Regions from separate parts of the Hoeflea sp. IMCC20628 genome, predicted to be linked through region 2. Evidence: riboswitches for the same ligand, from Rfam matches in the RefSeq annotation. Region 2 holds a riboswitch; the other holds the start of a gene.
What was found. A riboswitch is a leader RNA that binds a small molecule or an ion and turns the genes downstream of it on or off. The one in region 2 is predicted to bind thiamine pyrophosphate.

Region 1: another riboswitch for thiamine pyrophosphate. It lies ahead of thiB (thiamine ABC transporter substrate binding subunit); the one in region 2 lies ahead of IMCC20628_RS21475 (YkoF family thiamine/hydroxymethylpyrimidine-binding protein).

Annotation. Positions count from the first base shown of each region.
Region 1 is NZ_CP011479.1:4,718,253-4,729,599, reverse strand. Features, by position in the region: gene IMCC20628_RS22200 (GGDEF domain-containing protein) at 1-20, opposite strand, end outside; gene IMCC20628_RS22195 (MoxR family ATPase) at 142-984, opposite strand; gene IMCC20628_RS22190 (hypothetical protein) at 1,160-1,534, shown strand; gene IMCC20628_RS22185 (ABC-F family ATP-binding cassette domain-containing protein) at 1,619-3,451, opposite strand; gene IMCC20628_RS22180 (thiamine diphosphokinase) at 3,454-4,107, opposite strand; TPP riboswitch at 4,171-4,279, shown strand; gene thiB (thiamine ABC transporter substrate binding subunit) at 4,319-5,329, shown strand; gene IMCC20628_RS22170 (thiamine/thiamine pyrophosphate ABC transporter permease ThiP) at 5,340-6,962, shown strand; gene IMCC20628_RS22165 (ATP-binding cassette domain-containing protein) at 6,959-7,684, shown strand; gene IMCC20628_RS22160 (M48 family metalloprotease) at 7,874-9,334, shown strand; gene IMCC20628_RS22155 (RNA polymerase factor sigma-32) at 9,346-10,215, opposite strand; gene IMCC20628_RS22150 (CarD family transcriptional regulator) at 10,448-11,017, opposite strand.
Region 2 is NZ_CP011479.1:4,579,397-4,590,743, reverse strand. Features, by position in the region: gene IMCC20628_RS21495 (SLC13 family permease) at 1-1,316, opposite strand, end outside; gene IMCC20628_RS21490 (ABC transporter substrate-binding protein) at 1,456-2,439, opposite strand; gene IMCC20628_RS21485 (ABC transporter ATP-binding protein) at 2,442-3,191, opposite strand; gene IMCC20628_RS21480 (ABC transporter permease) at 3,188-3,976, opposite strand; gene IMCC20628_RS21475 (YkoF family thiamine/hydroxymethylpyrimidine-binding protein) at 3,981-4,589, opposite strand; TPP riboswitch at 4,584-4,697, opposite strand; gene IMCC20628_RS21470 (hypothetical protein) at 4,841-5,236, opposite strand; gene blaOXA (class D beta-lactamase) at 5,455-6,258, shown strand; gene IMCC20628_RS21460 (MBL fold metallo-hydrolase) at 6,334-7,416, shown strand; gene dapF (diaminopimelate epimerase) at 7,497-8,375, shown strand; gene mtaB (tRNA (N(6)-L-threonylcarbamoyladenosine(37)-C(2))-methylthiotransferase MtaB) at 8,372-9,682, shown strand; gene ftsY (signal recognition particle-docking protein FtsY) at 9,707-11,347, shown strand, end outside; gene IMCC20628_RS21440 (septation protein A) at 11,347-11,347, shown strand, end outside.

The DNA.
Region 1 (11,347 bases), 140 kb from region 2:
AACGCGACGCCGGCGGTCACGATAATCGTTGGCCCGAGCCATTGATATGTCAGATTGGGAAAAATCAAAAACCGACGCCCTGTGCATTGTTGATGCAACGCAATATGGCAGCAAAAGGTGGCCAATTGCTTACCAGCAGCATCAGTTACCGCGTTGCCGCGCCAGAAATGCCAGCCGCTCGAAAAGATGCACATCCTGTTCGTTTTTCAACAGCGCTCCATGCAGTTTCGGCAACGCGTTTTTGGCGTCACCACGCAGGGTATCCGGCTCGACATCGTCGGACACCAGCAGCCTGATCCAGTCGAGAGCTTCCGAGGTCGAAGGCTTTTTCTTCAGGCCTGTTGTTTCACGGATGGCGTAAAACTGGGTCAGGGCCTCGCGCACCAACGCCTGCTTGATGCCGGGATAATGCACATCGACAATACGCTGCAAGGTCGCCATTTCGGGAAAGCGGATATAGTGGAAGAAACAGCGGCGCAGGAACGCGTCGGGCAGCTCCTTCTCATTGTTGGACGTGATGATAACGATTGGCCGCTGTCGGGCCTGAATGGTTTCGCCAGTCTCGTAGACAAAGAACTCCATACGATCGAGTTCCTGCAGCAGATCGTTGGGAAACTCGATATCCGCCTTGTCGATCTCGTCAATCAGCAGCACCGTTTTCTTGTCGGCCGCAAAGGCTTCCCACAACTTGCCGCGACGAATGTAATTGGCCACGTCATTGACGCGCTCATCGCCGAGCTGGCTGTCGCGCAATCGGCTCACCGCATCATATTCGTAAAGGCCCTGCTGTGCCTTCGTCGTCGATTTCACTGACCATTCAATCAGATCAAGCCCAAGTGATTCGGCAATCTGGTGGGCCAGTTCGGTTTTGCCGGTACCCGGCTCACCCTTGACCAGCAACGGCCGTTCAAGCCGGATTGCCGCATTGACTGCGACGGTGAGATCCTTTTCCGCCACATAGGTCGACGTGCCTTCAAACTGCATATGCCCTCCACGTGCCGCAATTCCGGCGGCTTGGTTCGATATTATTCTCAACACCATAATCCGGCCCGGGACGCAACCCACAAGGGCGGGACGGTTTGCGTCAGATCAAGGCGTTAGCACCCCTCACGGGCCAGAATGCACATGAAATTGCCCGTCGCATCAATCGGAGATAATTATGACGCTATATCACATCCATCTTGTCATGGCCCGCAACAAGGAATTTCCCGAGGGCAACGTCAACCGTGGCTACGATATCCATGCGCCGCTCGACGCAGATGGCCATCTGGACAAGGCAGCCTGGGAGAAATCACCTTCTTCATCGACCGTGGTGCGTTTCTGGGACGGCGAGCGCTCCGAACTGGGCTATCTGATCCACCATCCAAAAGGCGGCTGGGCCTTTGACTATGATCCCACCGACGAGGCTGACGACGAGACCGGCTACCGGCTTTCCAATCACATCTTCAAGACCGGCGAATACATCTCGGTCCGCGACCACGGCGCTGACGAACTGCACACTTTCGTCATCGCGTCAGTGACAAAGGCAGATTGAAGCAACAGCGCCTTGATTTGATCGATGTTGCGCTCGGATGTTACCATCTGAGCGCAACACGCATATTCAAGCCGCATACCTGCTTCAGCTGCCCTCGATGCCCTCGCGCAGCATCTCGAGCTCCAGCCATTCGCCTTCCATCTTCGCAATCTCGGCCTTGAGTGCGTCATGGGCCTTGGCGCGGGCGGCGAAGCCGTCGGGGTTTTTCGCAAACATCGCCGGATCGGCCATCTCCGCCTCGATTTCCGCCAGCTTGGCTTGCGCTTCCTCGATCTTCACCGGCAGCGTTTCCAGCGCGAATTTCTGCTTGAAGGAGAGCTTGGCTGCGGAAACCTTGTTGGCTGGCTGCGACTTCGGAGCCGATGCCGGACGGTTTGCCGCTTCCTGGGCTGATCGTGCCTTCTTCTCGCGCGCCTCTGCACTGCGCTGGGTCAACATGTCGGAATAGCCTCCGGCATAGGCAATCCAGCGCCCATCGGGATCCTTGGGATTGGCCGGCGCCAGTGTCGAGGTGACAGTGCGGTCGAGGAAATCGCGGTCATGGCTGACCAGGATCACTGTACCGGGATAGGACGTCACGACTTCCTGCAACAGGTCCAGCGTCTCCATGTCGAGGTCGTTCGTCGGCTCATCAAGAATCAGTAGATTGGACGGCTGCGACAGGATGCGGGCCAGCACCAGCCGGGCCTTTTCACCGCCCGAGAGGTTGCGTATCGGCGTTCGCGCCTGTTCCGGCTGGAACAGGAAATCCTTCATGTAGCCGGTGACATGCTTGGCCTCGCCATTAATGATCAGGCTGTCGCCGCGACCATCGGTGAGGTAATGCGCCAGCGTTTCCTCCGGGTTAAGCACTTCGCGGCGCTGGTCGAGCACGGCTATGTCGAGTTTTGACCCGTGCCGCACAAAGCCGGTGTCAGTCTCCAGCTCGCCGATCAGCATTTTCAGCAGCGTGGTCTTGCCGGCGCCGTTGGGGCCGACGATGCCGATGCAGTCGCCGCGGTTGATGCGCATCGAGAAGTCGCGCACCACCGGCGTGTCGCCATAGGTCTTGCTGATCCCTTCGGCCTCGATCACCAGCTTGCCCGAATCGCGGCCTTCGGCAACCTGGGCATTGATCCGGCCTTGCGCACCCTTGTGGCTGCGGTGATCGGCGCGCATGGTATTGAGCTCGGACAGCCGCCGCATATTGCGCTTGCGGCGCGCCGTGACGCCATAGCGCAGCCAGTGTTCTTCCCGCTCGATCTGCCGTCCAAGCTTGTGCTGCTCGATCTCTTCGGCTTCCAGCGTCTGGTCGCGCCATGCCTCGAAATGCTCGAACCCGCGGTCGAGCCTCAGCGATTTCCCCCGGTCCAGCCACATCGTCGCCCGGCTGACCCGCTCGAGAAACCGCCGGTCATGCGAGATCACCAGAAGCGCGCCGCGGCTGCGTGACAGTTCTTCTTCCAGCCATTCGATCGTCGGCAGGTCAAGATGGTTGGTCGGCTCATCAAGAAGCAGAATGTCGGGCTCCGGCGCCAGCACACGTGCCAGCGCGGCGCGCCGCGCCTCGCCGCCCGACAATGTCTGCGGATCGGCTTCGCCATCAAGACCGAGATGCTCGAGCAGGTAATTGACCCGGTGCACATCGTCATTGGGACCAAGTCCTGCCTCGGCATAGGCCTGAACGGTGGTAAAACCCTCGAAATCCGGCGCCTGCGGCAGATAGCGGATGGTCGAGGACGGATGCCGGAAGATCTCGCCCGATTGCGGCTCGACCTGGCCAGCGGCAATCTTCAGCAAGGTCGATTTGCCCGAGCCATTGCGGCCGACAAGACAGATCCTGTCTCCCGGTTCAACCTGCATCTGGACGCCGTCAAGCAGCGGCGCTCCACCAAAGGAGAGTGCGATATCGTCAAGTTTCAGAATGGGAGGCGCCATGGTCAGGCTCCGGAAAAATCATGAGGACGGGCGACGACAAGCGCGCGCCCAGAGAGGAGGCTGACGGTCATTCGACCCTCAGCCACATTCGAAATGGTGCGTGACGCGCCGAACGCAATGTCGGCGGCATCAAGCGGATATTTGACACCGGTCAGGCTGAGCCCGCTGAGCGCCGTGAACGCGATCACCGAAAACAGCGATCCGGCCGGCAGATCGAAGTCGAGCGAGCCCGGCAGAAGCGGCACCGCTTCTTCAATGCCGGAGGTCAGCACCACATCCAGACCACGCTCGGCAAGCGTGACGGCCTGCAGCAAATGAGACAGCGCATGGTCGGTGCGCTCACCGCCAAAAGCGCCGACCAGCACCAGCCGTCGGGCCCCGCGCTCGATCGCCTGCTCAATGGCAAGTTCACCATCGGTGAAATTCTTCTCCGCAGGGAACGGCAACCGCGGCGTGGCGGCAAAGGCCTCCGTCAGCTCGGGCGAAGTGGAATCGAAATCGCCGACCCACAATTCGGGCGTGATCCCCAACGCCCGGGCATGCGCCATGCCGCCATCAGCTGCGATGGCGCGCGCGTCCTTGATCAGCGCGCGGACGCGGTCATCAATTTCGAGCGCCCCGCCAAGCAGGATTGCAAATGTTGGAATAGATGTCATGGCGCATGCCAATAGCAGCTTTGCGCCCACTTGCCAGCGTCTGGAAGAAATTCTATGTCTTGTCTCGCTCTAACGGGGTGCCTGGCGTTTTCGCCGGGCTGAGAGGCCAGATGGCCAACCCGAAGAACCTGATCCGGTTTGTACCGGCGGAGGGATTAGACGTGCACATCGCGCCTATTCCTGTTTTTTTGACCAAAAGGAGGCGCGAACAATGCGCATATCTCGTTATCTTCCCGTTGCCCTGGCAGCCATTCTCCCCTTTTTACCCAATGCTGCAGCCAGTGCCGACAAGACACTGACCATCTACACCTATGACAGCTTCACCTCCGAATGGGGCCCCGGCCCCAAGATCGAAGCGGCGTTTGAAGCCAATTGTGATTGCGATCTCAAATGGGTCGGCGTCGCCGATGGCGTTGCACTTTTAAACCGCCTCAAGCTCGAGGGCAAAAACGCCGAAGCCGGCATCGTGCTTGGCCTCGACACCAATCTGGTCACTGAAGCCAAGGCCACTGGCCTGTTCGAGGCCCATGGCCTAGACACGGACGCCGTCTCGGTTCCCGGCGGCTATAGCGATGACGTGTTCATACCCTATGATTACGGCCATTTCGCCGTGATCTACGACACCGAGACAATCAGCAATCCGCCAAAAAGCCTCAATGATCTGGTTGAGGGCGATCCCAAACAAAAGATCGTCATTCAGGACCCACGCACCTCGACCCCTGGTCTGGGGCTGCTGTTGTGGATGAAATCCGTCTATGGCGATGATGCCGCGGCAGCCTGGGAGAAGCTGGGCAAGCGGGTTCTGACCGTCACCCCGGGCTGGTCGGAATCCTATGGCCTGTTCACCTCGGGCGAAGCGCCAATGGTTCTGTCCTACACAACATCTCCGGCCTATCACATGGTGGCTGAGGAGACAGACCGCTATCAGGCCGCCGAATTTGCCGAAGGCCATTATCTGCAAATCGAGGTCGCTGGCTTGCTGGCCAATGCGCCTGACAAGGATCTGGCACGCCAATTCTTGAGTTTCATGATGACGCCGGCCTTCCAGAACGAGATCCCGACCAACAACTGGATGATGCCGGCAGCCCCCGTCAGCATGGATCTGCCGGAGGCGTTCTCGAAGCTGGTCTCGCCTGAAAAGACATTCCTCTACAGCTCCGACGAAGTGGCTGAAAATCGCGCCGCCTGGATCGAGGAATGGCTCGGCGCCATGAGCCGGTGAACCTGACCTGATGCTGACCAGGGCCGAACATCGCGCCGCACGGGCAAGCGGCTTTGCCGCCTTGCTCGCAGTCGGCCTGGCCCTGGCCGTCCCCGTGTCCGTGCTTTTGCTGCACGGCGCGGCGACGGGCCTATCCTCCACGCAAACTGACTATCTGGTGCGGATCACCCGCTTCACCCTGATGCAGGCCGGCCTGTCGACTTTGCTGAGCCTGCTGATTGCGATCCCGCTGGCCCGGGCCCTGGCCCGCCGCCCCGCATTTCTCGGGCGGCGCTGGCTTGTCAGCCTGTTTGCTGTTCCGCTTGGCCTGCCGCCGCTGGTCGCAGCGCTGGGTCTGATCGAGGTCTGGGGCCGCAATGGCGTGGTCAACAAGGGTCTGGAGTTTTTGGGAGTCCAGACCCCGTTCTCGATTTACGGCCTCAGCGGCATTCTGCTCGCCCATGTGTTTTTCAATCTGCCGCTGGCTGTGCGATTCATTCTGCCGGCGCTCGAGCGGTTGCCATCGGAATACTGGAAGACCGCCGCCAATCTCGGCATGGGCGGTCTCAGCCTGTTCCGGCTGATCGAATGGCCGGCCATGCGGCGTTCTGCGGCAGGCGCCGCCGGGCTGGTGTTCATGCTCTGCGCCACTTCATTCACCCTCGTCCTGGTGCTCGGCGGCGGTCCGGCCGCCACCACCCTGGAAGTGGCCATCTACCAGGCGCTGCGGTTCGATTTCGATCCCGGCCGCGCGGTGTTGCTGGCGGCGATCCAGATCGGCCTGACCCTCGCGGTGATGCTGGGGCTCAAACTGATCTCTGCGCCCTCCGAGGCTGGGAGCACCAGCGGCGGCCGCACCAGCCGCCCCGATGCCCCCGGCGGTCTCCGGGCCTTGCCTGACGCTATTCTGATCGGATTGGTGGGCCTGTTTGTCTGCACGCCTATGGTGGCTGTGGTTGCCTCCGGACTTGGAGCCGACCTGAGCCGCCTTCTTGCCGATCCACTGTTCTGGCGGGCAGCGACGACCAGTCTGCTGATCGGTGTTTCAGCGGCAATGCTCGCCGTGTTGCTGGCCGGCGTGTTGGTCCGGGCGCGCTATTCCGCAGACAACGTTCTCGCTTCGCCGGCATTGGGCCTGTTGTCGGGCCTGTCGGGTGCCGCCGGGTCGCTGACCCTTCTGGTTCCCCCCGTCGTGCTTGGCGCCGGCTGGTTCCTGATGCTCGGCGGTGGTGTCGGACAATTGTTGGCGCCGCTGTGCGTCATTGTCACGGTCAATGCGCTGATGGCGCTGCCCTTTGTCATGCGGGTGATCGAGCCTGCGCACCGCAGCGCCATGGAGCGCAATTCCCGCCTCGCCCTTTCACTGGGCATCACCGGTATTTCCCGTCTCCGGCAGATCGACATTCCCGCCATGGCTCTGCCGCTGACCACAGGTTTTGTCTTTGCCATCGCCCTGTCTCTGGGCGATCTTGGCGCCATCGCGCTGTTTGGCAGTGACCGCATCATCACCCTGCCTTGGTTGCTGTATCAAAAACTGGGCAGTTACCGGACCGATGATGCCGCCGGACTGGCTCTGCTTCTGGGCGGAATTACCATGGGGCTGATGCTTGCCGCCGACCGGCTCGGCAATTGGAACGGAAACCAGCAGCGATGACACAACAGCCCGCAATCGCCTTAGAAGCCGTCGCCTACGGGATCGGCGAACTCAGCGCCGAATTCACCTTCAGCCGCCAGGCCGGAAGCGTGACCGCCATTCTTGGCGCGTCGGGTGCGGGCAAATCGACCCTGCTCAATCTCGCCGCCGGGTTCCTCGCCCCACGCAGCGGCCAGATCCTGCTCAACGGCAAGCTGATGAACCAACTGCCGCCCTCCGAGCGCGGCGTCTCGATGGTCTTTCAGGACAACAACCTGTTTGCCCATCTCGACATCCGCACCAATATCGGACTGGGGCTCAATCCCGCTTTGCGGCTCTCCGCCTCCGACTGGACCAGGGTCGAGGCCGCGCTCGAACGGGTCGGCCTCGCCGGGTTGGGCCGACGCATGCCCGGTTCGCTGTCAGGTGGTGAGCGGCAGCGTGTGGCTCTGGCCCGCGCCTTTGTCCGCCGCCAGCCATTGCTGCTGCTGGACGAGCCCTTCGATGGCCTCGGACCTGGCCTCGCCGCAGACATGCTGAGCCTGATGCTCGAGATAAGCGCTGACGTCGGCGCAACTGTGCTGATGGTTACCCACGACCCCGACGAGGCTCGTGCTGCAGCCGGTGAAATCCTGTTCATCTCCAGGGGCCGAATCGCCGCTGACGCGCCGGCGGTGGGATTTTTCGAGCGACTCGACTTGCCCGAACTCGTGACCTATCTCGGCAAAACGTCCGGCGACTGAAGCCTTGCCACAATTTCGACGCGAGCTTTTGGCACTGGAGAACCGCCGCAAAGTCAGATAGACCGTGAGCCTTCGCCCGGCTTGCGAAACACCAAGCCTTCGTACCGGCATGATAACCATCGAGCATATAACCGGACCATGGCCAAGATTGCAGCGCCCCATTCCCGAAAGACAGCCTCAGGCAAGATAATGCTCCCGATCGCCATGGCGGTTTTGGGTGGCGTTTTGGTGCTGTCCGGCTGTCAGACACTGGGTGTCGATGTCTATGAGCCAAGCGTCAGCCCTTCGAATTCACCGCAAACCGCCGAAAAAGCCGGCGCATCCGATCCACGCACGCGGATCGGCGCAAATGAGCACCCGCGCATCATCGCAAGTTATGGTGGTGAATTTCGTGACGCCAAGACCGAACGGCTGGTGGCCCGCATCGTCGGCGCCCTGACGCTGGTCTCGGAAAATCCGAGCCAAGCCTATCGCATCACAGTGCTCAATTCGCCTGCGGTCAACGCCTTTGCCTTGCCCGGTGGCTATCTCTATGTGACCCGCGGCCTGTTGGCGCTGGCCAATGACGCCTCCGAGGTTGCCGCGGTTCTGTCGCATGAAATGGCGCACGTCACCGCCAATCACGGTCTTGAACGGCAGCGCCGCGAGAAAGAGGTCGAGATTGCCGGCCAGGTGGCGGAGGAACTGTTTGCCAATTCCATCGCCGGACGCCAGGCGGTCGCGCGCAACAAATTGTCGCTCGCGGCATTCTCCCGCAACCAGGAGCTTCAGGCCGACGTGATCGGTGTCCGGATGCTGGGTGAAGCCGGCTATGACCCCTATGCCGCGCCGCGGTTCCTCGAATCGATGAATGCCAACCAGCGCTTTGGCGCGATCGATCCCGGCGCGGATGTCAGCCTCGACTTCCTTGCAAGTCACCCCAATCCGCCGCAGCGGATCGACCTCGCCAGAAGTCATGCCCGGGCGTTCGGGCAGGAGGGTGTCGGAAACCGCGGCCGCGACTATTATCTCGACGGCATCGACGGCTTGCTGTTTGGCGACAGTCCCAATGAAGGATATGTCCGCGGCACCGAATTTCTTCATCCGGTGCTGGGCGTCCGCTTTTCGGTGCCTGAGGGCTTCCGGATAGACAACACTGCCGAAGCAGTGGTCGCAACCGGCCCGAATGACCTGGCGATCCGCTTTGACGGGGTGACGGACAATAGCCGCCGGTCGTTGGAACAGTACATGGCAAGCGGCTGGGTCACCGGACTCGACGCCAACTCGATCCGGGAAACCCGCATCAACGGCCTGCCCGCGGTAACAGCCCGGGCCAGCGCCGACGAATGGGACTTCGACATCACCGTCATTCGCCTGAAAGACCGGATTTACCGGTTTCTGACTGCCGCGCCACGCAACAGCGCCGACCTTGACGCCACTGCGGCGGTCGTTCGGGCCAGTTTCAAGAAAATGTCGGCGCGTGACATCAAGGCGCTTCAGCCCCTGCGCGTCCGTATCGTCACCATCAAACAGGGCGACACGGTCACCTCATTGGCGGGACAGATGAGGGGCGTTGAACGCAAGGTCGAGCTGTTCATGTTGCTCAACGCCATCGCACAGGGGGCGAACCTCACCCCAGGCGAGAAGGTCAAGATCATCACTGACCAGTAAGGTCTGTCAGATCAGAGACTGGCGATTTCCGGGGTCCGTGTTGTCAGCACCATCCGCAATTTTTCAAGCGCCCGATTCTCGATCTGGCGCACCCGCTCCTTGGAAATACCCAGAACCGCGCCGAGCGATTCAAGCGTCGCTCCATCTTCGGCCAGTCGGCGCTCTCGAATGATGCGCAATTCACGCGGATTGAGGGTGTCGAGCGCATCGCTGAGCCAGAGATGACGACGTTCCTCGTCAATCATCGTTGAAACCTGCTCATCGGGCAAAGGTTCGTCGCTTTTGAGAAAGTCCATCCGGTCCGAGGACCCGCCCGACTCGCCGTTTGACATTGGTGCGTTCAGCGATGAATCCGACCCGGACAGCCGCGCGTCCATTACCGCCACATCCTTGGCGCGAACGCCAAGTGTATCGGCGATCTTGGTATGGATCGCACTCTCTGTCATATCGGGATCGTCTTGCGCCAGCCGCATCCGCAACCGGCGTAAATTGAAAAACAGCGACTTCTGCGCAGAACTGGTGCCTCCACGCACGATCGACCAGTTGCGCAAGACATAATCCTGAACCGATGCCCTGATCCACCAGGTGGCGTAGGTGGAGAAGCGGACCTCGCGCTCGGGGTCGAACCTGGCGGCCGCCTCCAGCAGTCCTACATGGCCTTCCTGGATCAGATCGCTCATCGGCAAACCGTAGTTGCGGAATTTTGCCGCCATCGAAATCACCAGCCGCATATGCGCCATGGTGATCTGGTGGAGCGCCTCCTGGTCCTTGTTGTCTTTCCAGCGCACAGCCAGATCATGCTCTTGGTCGCGTTCAAGATAAGGGGCAGCCATGGCGGCACGAACCATTTGCCGATTTGCTGTGATAGCTTTCGTGACCATGACACCCTCCTGAGATTGTTGCTGTGTTCACTGACTCTACGCACCAAGACGCCAATTGGTTCATCAAGACGGATAAATTTGCTGTGATCCATGTGCACGCACAAATCGAACAGCCATGACCACAGCACCGAACCTCACTGAAAATACCCCTGCATCTGGCAAAAAAAAACGCAAAAAAGCCCGGGCACGCTAGGCGGCCCGGGCTTGATCAGATCTTAGCGGGTATTGGAAATCAGGCGGCTTCTTCCTGCGCGCCTTCTTCTTCACCGGCTTTGCCGCGCTTGGGACCCTTGTTCAGGTTTACCTCGATCAAGCGCACCGACTCGGTGTCCGACATCTTGTTGACGGCGGCGAGTTCGCGCGCCATCCGGTCGAGTGCGGCCTCATAAAGCTGACGCTCCGAATAGGACTGCTCAGGCTGGTTCTCGGCGCGATACAGATCCCGAACCACTTCCGCGATCGAAATCAGATCGCCGGAATTGATCTTCGCATCATATTCCTGTGCACGGCGGGACCACATGGTCCGCTTGACCCGGGCGCGGCCCTGAACCACTTTCAGCGCGCGTTCGACGAAATCCGTTTCGGACAATTTGCGCATGCCGATGACTGACGCCTTGGCGACCGGCACCTTGAGGCGCATCTTGTCTTTTTCGAAATCAATCACAAACAACTCAAGTTTGTGGCCCGCAACTTCCTGCTCTTCGATGGCAACAATCTGTCCGACGCCGTGGGCGGGATAGACAATCGATTCACCGGTCTTGAAACCCTGTCTCTGTGAAGGCTTTTTCTGCTGGGTTGTCATGCGTTTTCAAAACTCCCTGTTACGGAAACGGACACTGGCAGCCGGACATGGGTTGTCCGGACAGGTCCTGCGAAGGCCGGAAGGCAATCGCACTGACTACGCCGTTCAAACAATACGAGGCAAATTTCAGAGGCGAACACCGCGCGGAATTAAGGTCATCCGGCAGCGTTGCGCTGCAAGGAAAGGGAAACCGCTGTAAGGGACGTTTGCTTCCGTTTTTGCTTCTTGTTTCGCCCGGACGGCGCCTTGAAGATGTCAGTAATAAGATGTGTACCACAAAATATGGGGTAAATCAATGATTTGCGCGAGAGGCTGCAGAACCTGCGGCAA
Region 2 (11,347 bases):
AAATCGCGACCGCTGATGATGCCGAGCAGCAGATAGGCCACCACGCAAAGCCCCAAGGCGATTGCCAGCGAGGTGATGCCGAGAACCGACAGCGCGATCGCCGCTGCGAAAATGCCGATGGCCAAGAGCGCCTTGGTCCGCTGCAGAACCTCGAGCCGGCGGTTTTCCAAGGGCAGCACGCCGAGCCACTGGCTGGCGGCGGCGATGTTCTTGTCGGGCCCGATCAAGAGCAGCAGATCGCCGGCCTTGATCGGCAGGCTGCTGACCCGCTCGCGGAACCGTCTGCCCTGGCGTGAGATGCCGAGCAGCGTCACCCCGTGGCGCTGGACCAGCCGCATTCCCAGCATGGTGCGGCCGACGACATTGGCCTCTTCCGGTACAATGGCCTCGACGAGCGAGAGCGACTTGCCCATCAGGCCCTTGTGCTCCTCGGTGCCGGTGACATCGAGTTCGGCGGCGCCCATGAAGGCCTCGATCTGTTTCGGATCGCCCTCCAGCACCAGGAAATCACCTTCACGGATTTCGCGGCTCTGCGACAGACCGGGCAGGCGCTTGCCCTGCCGCGCCAGCCCCAGAATGGTCACATCGTTTTCTTCGGCAACCGGATAGAGCTCGCCCACCGATTGACCGATCGATTTGGAATCTTCCTTGACCCGGGCTTCGGCAACATAAAGCCCGGCGTCGCCTTCCAGCGACATCGCGTCGGCGCGGGCCGGTATCAGCCGCCAGCCGATGAAGGCGACATAGGCAATGCCGGCAATCGCCACGGCGATGCCGACCGGCGCGAAATCGAACATCGAGAACGGCTCGCCCAGCACATCCTGGCGGTATTGGGCGATGACGATGTTGGGTGGCGTGCCGATCAGGGTGATCATGCCGCCAAGGATGGTGCCGAAGGACAAGGGCATCAGCGTCAGAGACACCGCCCGCTTGGCCTTGCGCGCCGCATCCATGTCGAGAGACATCAGCAGCGCAAGTGCTGCGACATTGTTGATGATCGCCGACAGAATTGCGCCGACCACCGCCATGATACCGATATGCACCGGCAGGGTCCGGTCGGGGCTGGTGACGAAGCGGGCGATAAATTCGACCGCGCCGGAATTCATCAACCCGCGCGAGACGATCAGCACCAGCGCGATGATGACGACGGCCGGGTGGCCAAAGCCGTGAAACGCCTCGTCCGGCTCGATCAACCCGGCCAGCACCGTGACCAGCAGCGCCACGAAGGCAACAAGATCGTAGCGGACCCGGCCCCAGACCAGCATCCCGAACAGGACGACAAGAATTCCAAACAGCATGATCTGGTCGGTGGTCATGAAACCCATCCCGTTGCGCGGCGTGCAATGTGCACAGTTACGACTTGGGTTACATGGCCGGAATTTTGGGTCAACTGGATTCCGCAATGCGCATGCAGATCAACCGGAGCCGCTTTGCCGGCTCCGGTTTACTTAGACCCTACTCAGCCAGACAGGCGTTGGTGTACCAGCCCGACACGTCCGGCATCTCGGTAAGTGTATCGCCATTGGCGTCACGCAAGATGCCGGCCTCAAACAGGAACCCGGTGATGCCGGTGATGAGATCGGCGTCGATCAGGCCAACGGGCTCGCCCGCATCACGCAGGAACCCTCCCTCGACCAGCGCCTTCATCGAGGCGTGGACCAGGTCCGGGTTGGACAGCATGCCGCCCGTCCCGGAGATCAGCATGTCGGCGGCGGCATCCGGATTGTCGGCGGCGAAAGCGTAACCACGCTGCGCTGCCTGAACGAAAGCAGTTGCCGTTTCCGCATTGGCCGCAAGCCAGGTGCCGTTGCCGCCCAGAAAAGTGGTGTGTTGGTCCGGTACGCCGTAATCGGCATAGCTGAACGTCCGCTGCGGCCGGTTCAGCAGCACGGAATTCACACCTTCCCAGGTACTGACTTCAAGGGTGAAATCGACCGAGCCATTGGCCAGCGCCTCATAGGCCGAGGTGCCGAGCGTCACCGTGTCGAATGTGCCCTCGCCGCCATCGTGCTTTATGATTGAGGATATCAGCGCATTTTCCCAGGCACTGCCGAAACCGGCATAGATCTTTCCATCAAGGTCCGCGGGACGTTGAATGTCCTCGCGTTCGCCATTGAAGACGAGACGCCCGGTCTCGTGCTGAACCACCGCCATCACCGCCGTCATGTCGGCGCCCATCGAGCGCTGGCTGTGGAAGCCGACGGCGCTCAAGATTCCGAACTGCGCAACGCCGGTCGCAACAAGCGTGCCCGACGAGGTGTCGGTATAGGGCAGGATCTCGACATCGAGACCGGCTTCCTTGAACCAGCCTTTGGCCTGGGCGACGTAAAGCCCGACATGATTGGTGTTGGGCGTCCAGTCGAGCGCCACGGTGAGCTTTTCCGCGGCCTGTACCGGCACAGCAATGAGCAGGGCCAGGGCAGTGAGAAGATGTTTCATGATCAGTCTCCGGTTTGGGTGAGAAGGGTGTCGAGGAGCTGGGCTTCAAGCTGGACGGCCTCGGCGGAGGGGGGACGGCCAAGGCGCGGGCGCGGGCCGGAGACAGCAAATTCGGCGATGATCCGGGCCGGCCTGCGTGAGAACACATAGATCCGGTCCGACAGCGCCACCGCCTCGCGCACATCGTGAGTGACCAGCAATGTGGTCCAGTGGGCCTGCTGCCAGCGGCTTTCCAGCCAGCCCTGCATCTCGGCGCGGGTCAGTGCGTCGAGCGCGCCGAACGGTTCATCAAGCAATTGCACCGGCCGGTCCTGTACGATGGTGCGCAAAAGGGCTGCCCGCTGGCGCATGCCGCCGGAGAGTTGCGCCGGGTAATGCTGCTCGAAACCATCCAGCCCGAAGGTTGAAAACAGCGGCAGTACCTTGGCGCGGGCTTCGTCACGATCCATCCCCTGCACTTCCAGCCCGAGGATGACGTTGTCGATAATCCGCCGCCACGGCATCAGCGCGTCACGCTGCGGCATGAAGGCAAAGGCCTGCGGGTTTTGGCTGAGCGGTGCGCCATTGACCCCGATTGTGCCCCGGTCCGGCGACAGCGCACCGGTGAGCAGCCGGAACAGGCTCGACTTGCCACATCCGGACGGTCCGAGGATCGACACGAATTCGCCCTTGCCGACCTGCAGCGAGATATCGTCGAGCACCGGCGTGCCGCCCAGCGTGAGTGAAACGTTTTGGATTTGCAAAGCGGTCATGGCGCTGCCCCCGCATGCCGCCAGCTCAACACGAGGCGCTGCAACAGCGCGGTGGCGCCAAACAGCAGCAGCGTCAGCAACGAGCTGATCACCACGGCGGCGAGCATCAGGTCGGGGCGAAAACTGTTCTTGGCGTTGAGGATGACTATGCCGAGACCGGCGCGGGCGCCGACATATTCGGCGAAGATTGCCGCCACCACCGCATAGGTGATCGAGATCCGAAGCCCGGCGAAAAAATAGGGCATCGCCGAAGGGAACCGGGCACGGCGGAAGATGCTCCAGCGGGATGCCCCCATCGAGCCGAGCAGCGCCTCGATGTCGGGTTCGGTGGACTCGTAACCATCAACCAGCGCCACCAGCATCGGGAAGAAGGTGACCAGCGCCACCAGCAGGATCTTTGGCGTCAGCCCGAAGCCGAACCACAGCACCACCAGCGGCGCTATCGCCACCAGCGGCAGGGTCTGGCTGATGACGAACACTGGAAACAGCGCGCGGCGCAGCTTCGGGGTGAAATCAATCAGCAGCGACAGCAAAAACGCCACCGAGACCGAGAACGCGAACCCGGTCAGCGTTGCATAAAGTGTCGGCAGCGTGTTGGCCCAGAGCATGTCGCGGTTGACCACGATCTGCTGCGCCACCCGCGAGGGCGCAGGCAGCACCAGCGCCGAGATGCCCGACAGCCGGACATAGATTTCCCACACACAAAGCGCGGTGAGCACACTGAGAATGGCCGGCAGGCCTTGAACAAGCCTTGCCGCCGGTAGCCCGGACGGTAAACGAGCCATGGGATCAGCGGATCGAAGGGCTGTTGGCGGAAACCGTCAGATCGATGGTGACGTGGCCTTGCGGCGGGCCGAAGCGGCAGAAGGCCTGCTGCAGCGTGGCAAACACCGGCCCTGAATCGCCGATGAGGCGGGTGCAGAAATTCTTCGACCGGTCGAAACAGCCGCTTGATTTGAGAAAATCGATACAGCCCATGATCTCGGCCATGTGGTCGCCGGCGCCCATCACATAGAGCGAGAACTGTGCCCGGGCGACTTCCCCGGTCATAGCGGTTTCGGCCAGTACGGCCTGCGCCCCGGCCTGACGGCTTTCAAGCGATTCGGATGGATTGGCCAGTGAAGATGTCTGGCAGATCGGGTCATCCGGCTCGCCGGGACATCCGCGCGACAGCGTCGCCCGCAGCACCACATGCTGCCGCGATGCGGCGGCGGCAACATAGAGATCACGCAGCGCCGGGAACAGCACTTCGGGCGGACCGACAATCAGCGTCGAGATATCGTCGGTCTCGATCCTGAGCCGGTCACGGTACGGATCAAGCGCCGAAAGCGATGACACGATCACGTCGACGAACCCATCGGTCATCGGATAAAGGGATACTTGCGCGCCTGCGAACATCTTGGTTCCTCCTTGCTACGCTGGCATTATCCAGATCAGCTTCGAGGGTCCGTGGGCATGGCGCCCGCGTCTCAGCCGCGGCTCTACGCGGCACCCCTGTGGTGAGGCGCATTCAACAGGATTTACATGCAAATGCAAGGGTTTTTGTTTGGTGGCCGATAGTTGTTTCCGGACATGGCAAGACGCAGCGCCGGGAGAAGGCTCCCCGACGCTGCATCCCGCTTTTTCGTGGCAATTTCCTGAGGTCGAGCTCAGTGCTTCTTCACCGGACCGATGTAAGACACCTTCAGCGTGCCGGAATAGGCATTCATCCTGGCACCGAACAGGGCGTGGTGCTTCTGCGCCAGATAGGAATATTCAGTGCCCTGGCAGTCGAGCATCTTGATCTGTCTGTAGCCCGAACGACGCAGGTTTTCGGCACCGGCGCGGCAATCCTTGCGCGATACCTTCACCACCTCATTCTTGCGGGTTGCCCGGTGATCGCGAACCTTGGGCTGTGTGGCGATGCGGTGGTCACGCACCTGAACTTCGGCGGCGGCACGATGATCACGGACGTTGCGGGAGGAATCGCTGGCCTGAGCCGGTGCCTGGATAAGGATGGTTGCGAGGCTGGCGGCGGCGAGGGTGAGAATGGATTTGGTCAACATGCTCTGTCTCCGGTGTGTGGGTTTCAATAACGCCACCCTGATCCACGCCGGTTGAACCGTTTCTGAAGTCCCCGTTCATCACCGGTTCACGCCGTTCGTCCGGGCCGTTCGTCTGGTCGATGCCCCGTGTCAGCCTTTCGATCTGCGAAATCACAAAACCAGTGCATAAATCGCATTTTCGCCCTGCCAAACGAGCTGAAATTGTAGATCATGCAGCCATGAAACATATTCTCCCGTCGCTCGTCGTTCTCCTGTTATCGGCGGCACCTGCCAGCGCAAAGACCATTTGCACCGTCATTGCAGATGCAATGTCCGGAGACGTGCTGCTTGAGCAGGGTGATTGCCGCTCCCGGGTGACGCCGGCCTCAACCTTCAAGATTGCGCTGAGCCTGATGGGGTTTGAGTCCGGCTTTCTCACCGGCGTCAACGCACCGGTCCTGCCGTTCAAACAGGGGTATCCCGATTGGGGCGGGTCGAGCTGGACCCAGCCAACCGATCCAACCCGATGGATGAAATATTCGGTGGTCTGGTATTCCCAACAGATCACCTCTGCTCTGGGGGTCAAAAAACTGCAGCGCTACGCCGAAACCTTCGACTATGGAAACGCCGACTTCAGCGGTGACCCGGGCAAGAACAACGCGCTGGAACGCGCATGGATCAGTTCGTCCCTGAAGATCGCGCCGCTGGAGCAGGTTACGTTCCTGCGCAATCTCACGAACCGCACACTGCCCGCCACACCCCAAGCCCTCAACCTGACCATGGCAATTGTTGAAACCACACCCGCCAGCGGTGGCTGGATGATTTCCGGCAAGACCGGCTCCGCCTATCCCCGGCTGGCAGATGGATCTTTTGACCGGGCAAAGGGCTGGGGCTGGTTTGTCGGCTGGGCTGAAAAGGATGGTCGCAGGCTGGTCTTTACCCGCCTCAACCAGGACGAGAAACGCGAAAAAGGCTCGGCCGGGATCCGGGCGGAGACCGCTTTTATCAAGCAATGGCCCGAATTGATCGCAGCGATTCCTTGATAGCCAGATCCGCTATCCGGGCTGGCAATCGCTGGCTTCACTTGATCCCGCTCCCCCTCGCACCATATTCTGTCGATGAAACGCCGCTCCTTTCTCAAATTTTCAGCCCTCGCCGCCGTTTTCGGCCTTGGCGCATCGGGGACCGCAATGGCTTTAGCCCGCAACTCCAACCGCTATCACTCCGGTCCGGTCAGCGACCATTTCGACGGGGTGCGGTTCTTCAATCCCGATGGCGCGGCGCCAAAAGGCTTTTCCGATCTGTTGAGATGGAAGTTCAACGGCAAGCAAGTGAGCTGGCCAGCCACAGTCAGAAGCCCGTTCGCCCCTGCCCGGCCCGAGCCTCGCGTCGAAGGCGACCAATTGCGCATTACAATGGTCGGCCACGCCACCATGCTGATCCAGACCGCCGGGCTGAACATTCTGACCGATCCGGTCTGGTCTGATCGCGCCAGTCCGCTCACCTTTGCCGGACCGAAGCGGGTGACCGCCCCCGGCATCGCTTTCGAGGATCTGCCGGACATCGACCTGGTGCTGCTGTCGCACAATCATTACGACCATCTCGACCTGGTGACGCTGGCGCGGCTGAGACAGGCGCACAATCCGCTGGTGATCACGCCGCTCGGCAATGACACCATCATCAAGGCGCACACCCCGACAATGCGGGTGATCACCGCCGACTGGGGCCAGGCGGTCGAATCCGGCCCGGCGACGGTGCATTTCGAACCCTGCCACCATTGGTCGGCGCGCGGCATGAATGACCGCTCGATGGCGCTGTGGGCGGCCTTTGTGATCGAGACGCCGGGCGGCAAGATTCTGCATATCGGCGACACCGGCTTCGACAATGGCCGGCCTTACAAGAACGCCCGCGACAAGCATGGCAAGTTCCGCGCCGCGATCCTGCCGGTCGGCGCCTATGAGCCGCGCTGGTTCATGAAGGATCAGCACCAGAATCCCGACGAGGCGATTGACGGTTTCCTGCTTTCGGGCGCCGACCATGCGCTGGGCCATCACTGGGGCACCTTCCAGCTGACCGACGAAGGCCGCGACGCGCCTGCGGAAGTACTTCATGCCAAGCTGGCCGAAAAGGGTGTGGCCAAGGACCGGTTCCGGCCGCTGCATGTTGGCGAGACCTGGGAAGCGCCAGCAACAAGCGTCTAGACGCTGAGCCCGGCTGCCCGGCACTGGTAATTGCGGTGCATTTTTGCCATATAGGCCGTCAACAGCAACGGGTGCGCAGCATGGAACCGATGGTCCCTTTCGCCAAGATGAACGGACTGGGCAACGACATTGTCGTCATCGACATGCGCGGCCGCAGCGATGCCGTAACCGCGGAAGCGGCAATCGCGCTGGCGGCGGGTGAAAAAACCGGCTTCGACCAGATCATGGCGATCCACGATACCGAGATCCACGGCGTCGATTACCGCATCGACATTCTCAACCGCGACGGCTCCCGCGCCCAGGCCTGCGGCAATGGCACACGCTGTGTGGTGCAGGCGCTGGCAAGTGAAACCGGGCGCAAGAGTTTCACCTTCAAGACGCTGGCCGGAATTCTCAATGCCGAAGAGCATGACGACGGGCTGATCTCGGTCGACATGGGCGTGCCGGAATTTGCCTGGGACAAGATCCCGCTGGCCGAAGAATTTTACGACACCACCCGCATCGAATTGCAGATCGGTCCGATTGACGCTCCGGTGCTGCACTCGCCGTCGGCCATGTCGATGGGCAATCCACATGCGATTTTCTGGGTCAAGGACGATGTCTGGTCCTATGATCTGGAACGCTTCGGACCGCTGTTGGAAAACCATCCGATCTTTCCCGAGCGCGCCAATATCTCGATTGCCCGGGTGATCGATGCGTCCAACATGGATTTGCGAACCTGGGAACGCGGCGTCGGCCTCACCCGCGCCTGTGGCTCGGCGGCCTGTGCTGCGGCGGCCTCGGCGTCGCGCACCGACCGCACCGGCCGCCAGGTCACCGTCAATCTGCCCGGCGGTCCGCTGAAGATCGACTGGCGCGCCAACAATCACGTGGTCATGACCGGCCCGGCCGAATGGGAATTTTCAGGCCGCATCAACCCGGCAACCGGCGGCTGGCTGACTGATGAGGCGGCGGCGTGAGCGGTGTCCGCGTCCTGACATTCGGATGCCGGCTCAACACGTTCGAATCCGAGACCATGCGCAATGCGGCCGAAACCGCCGGGCTCAACAATGCGATTCTGGTCAACACCTGCGCGGTGACCGCTGACGCGGTGCGCCAGGCGCGGCAATCGATCCGCCGGGCGCGACGCGAAAACCCGCATGCCCGCATCGTCGTGTCGGGCTGCGCCGCACAGACCGAGCCGGAGACCTTTGCGGCGATGGCCGAAGTTGACGCGGTGATCGGCAATGACGACAAGGGCCGGGTTTCGACCTACAAGAAACTGCCGGACTTCGGCGTCGACGACAGCGAAAAGATCCGCGTCAACGACATCATGTCGGTGCGCGAAACCGCGCCGCAGATGATCGAGGCGGTGTCCGGCCATGCCCGCGCCTTCGTCCAGGTGCAGAACGGTTGTGATCACCGCTGCACCTTCTGCGTCATCCCCTTTGGCCGCGGCAATTCCCGCTCGGTGCCGATGGGTGCGGTTGTCGAGCAGATCGCCAAGCTGGTCGACAACGGCTATGACGAAGTCGTCATCACCGGCGTTGACGCCACCAGCTATGGCGCCGACCTGCCCGGACAGCCAAAGCTCGGAACGCTGGCTGCGACGATTCTCAGGCAAGTGCCGGAGCTGAAGCGGCTCAGGCTGTCGTCGATTGATTCGATCGAGGTCGATGACGCGCTGATGGATCTGATTGCGGATGAACCGCGCTTCATGCCGCATCTGCACCTGTCGCTGCAGCATGGCGACGACATGATTCTCAAGCGGATGAAACGGCGGCACAGGCGCGATGACGCGATCAAGTTCTGCCGCACGGTGCGCGATCTGAGGCCGGGATTTGCCTTCGGCGCCGATTTGATTGCCGGATTTCCGACCGAGACGGAAGAGATGTTCGCCCGCTCGCTCGACATCATCGACGAGTGCGGCATTGCCTTCCTGCATGTGTTTCCCTATTCGCCGCGCGAGGGAACACCGGCCGCACGGATGCCGCAGCTTGACCGCGGACTGATCAAGACCCGCGCTGCACGGCTGCGGGCGCATGGCGAAAAAGCCTATGACGCGCATCTCGCAAAAATGGTCGAAAACGGCGATACCCATTCGGTGCTGGTCGAGTTTTCAGGCACGGCGCGGACGGAAAATTTCACCCCGGTGGTTGCGTCAAACGCGCCAAGGGGCCAGATGGCGGTGATAAGGGTGACCGGACGGGATGGCGATCACCTGACCGGCGAACTGGTTGGCACGGCAGCGGAGGGGAACACCACCCCGGCCCGCGCCGCAGGCTGACCCCAGCAAGGACGACAGACAGGCATGGCGCTCAGCTTCATCAAGAAAGTTTTCTCCTTCGGGCGAAACAAGGAAGTCGCGCCGGACCCCGCGGCTGAACCGGCGCCGGATTCAGCGGCCGAAACCGCACCCGAGGCAGCATCCGAACCCGAGGCGCCGCTCGCATCCGCCACGCCCGCAGCTGCGCCAGAACAGTCTTTCCCGCACGATGGCGGCGAGATGCAGTTCACCCCGGAGACAGCGGTTGCTGATGAGCTGTCACCGCCCGCGCCTGCTGACAAAGAGCATGCGGGCGAACCGCCGATACATGCCGACCCCGTGGAAGAAGGCCCCGAGGACGGGCTGACCCCGGAGGAACTGTCCGCCGATCCGGTCCTCGCGCCCGTGCCCGACGAAACACCGGAACCCGCATCGCAAGACACGGCGTCCAAGGCCTTGCCTCAGGATGGCGGCGGCATGCAGGTCACCCCGGAAATGGCGGCCACCGATGAGCTGCCACCGGCCGCTCCGGTTGATAAAGACCATGCGACCGAAGCCCCGATTCACGCCGAACCCGTGGAAGAAGGCCCCGAGGACGGGCTGACCCCGGAAGAACTGTCCGCCGATCCGGCCGTCCCGCCCGTGCCCGACGAAACGCCAGAGCCCACACAGGAGCCGGCGCAGCGCAGCGTGGTTGTTCGCGATACCGTGTCCCCGCTGGAGCCGGTTGTTGCGCCTGAGCCGGTGGCGGAAGAGAAATCCAACTGGTGGCAGCGTCTGCGCCAGGGCCTGTCGCGCACTTCCGGTCAGCTGACCGGCCAGATCAGCGGCATCTTCACCAAGCGCAAGCTGGATGATGACACGCTGGAAGAGCTGGAAGACATTCTGCTTCAGGCCGATCTGGGCGTCGAGACCGCAATGAAGATCACCGGCGTGTTGTCTGCCACCCGCTACGGCAAGGACATTTCGCCGGCGGAAGTGGAGAAGGTCATGGCCGAGGAGATCACACGCGTTCTGGAGCCGGTGGCCAGGCCGCTTGAACTTGATCTGAGCCACAAGCCACATGTGATTCTGGTCGTCGGCGTCAACGGCACCGGCAAGACCACCACCATCGGCAAGCTCGCCGCAAAGCTGAGCTCCGGCGGGCTGAAGGTGATGCTTGCTGCCGGCGACACATTCCGCGCTGCTGCCATCGAGCAGCTGAAGATCTGGGGCGACCGCACCGGCTCGAAAGTGGTTTCGACCAAGCTTGGCGCCGATGCCGCTGGCCTGGCCTATGAGGCCTTCGAGTCCGCCCGCACTGACGGCGCCGACGTGCTGATCATCGACACCGCCGGACGGCTGCAAAACCGCACCGAGCTGATGGATGAGCTGGCCAAGGTGGTTCGGGTCATCAAGAAACTCGACCCCGACGCACCGCACACGGTGCTGCAGACGCTCGACGCCACCACCGGTCAGAATGCGCTGGGCCAAGTCGAGATCTTCCGCAATGTCGCCGGCGTCAACGGGCTGGTGATGACCAAGCTCGACGGCACCGCCCGCGGCGGCATCCTTGTCGCCATTGCCGCCAAACATAAATTGCCTGTCTATTTCGTCGGTGTCGGCGAGGGTGTAGACGATCTCGAACCCTTTGAGGCGGCTGATTTCGCATCAGCCATTGCCGGACAACCGACCGGAGAAGTCAAA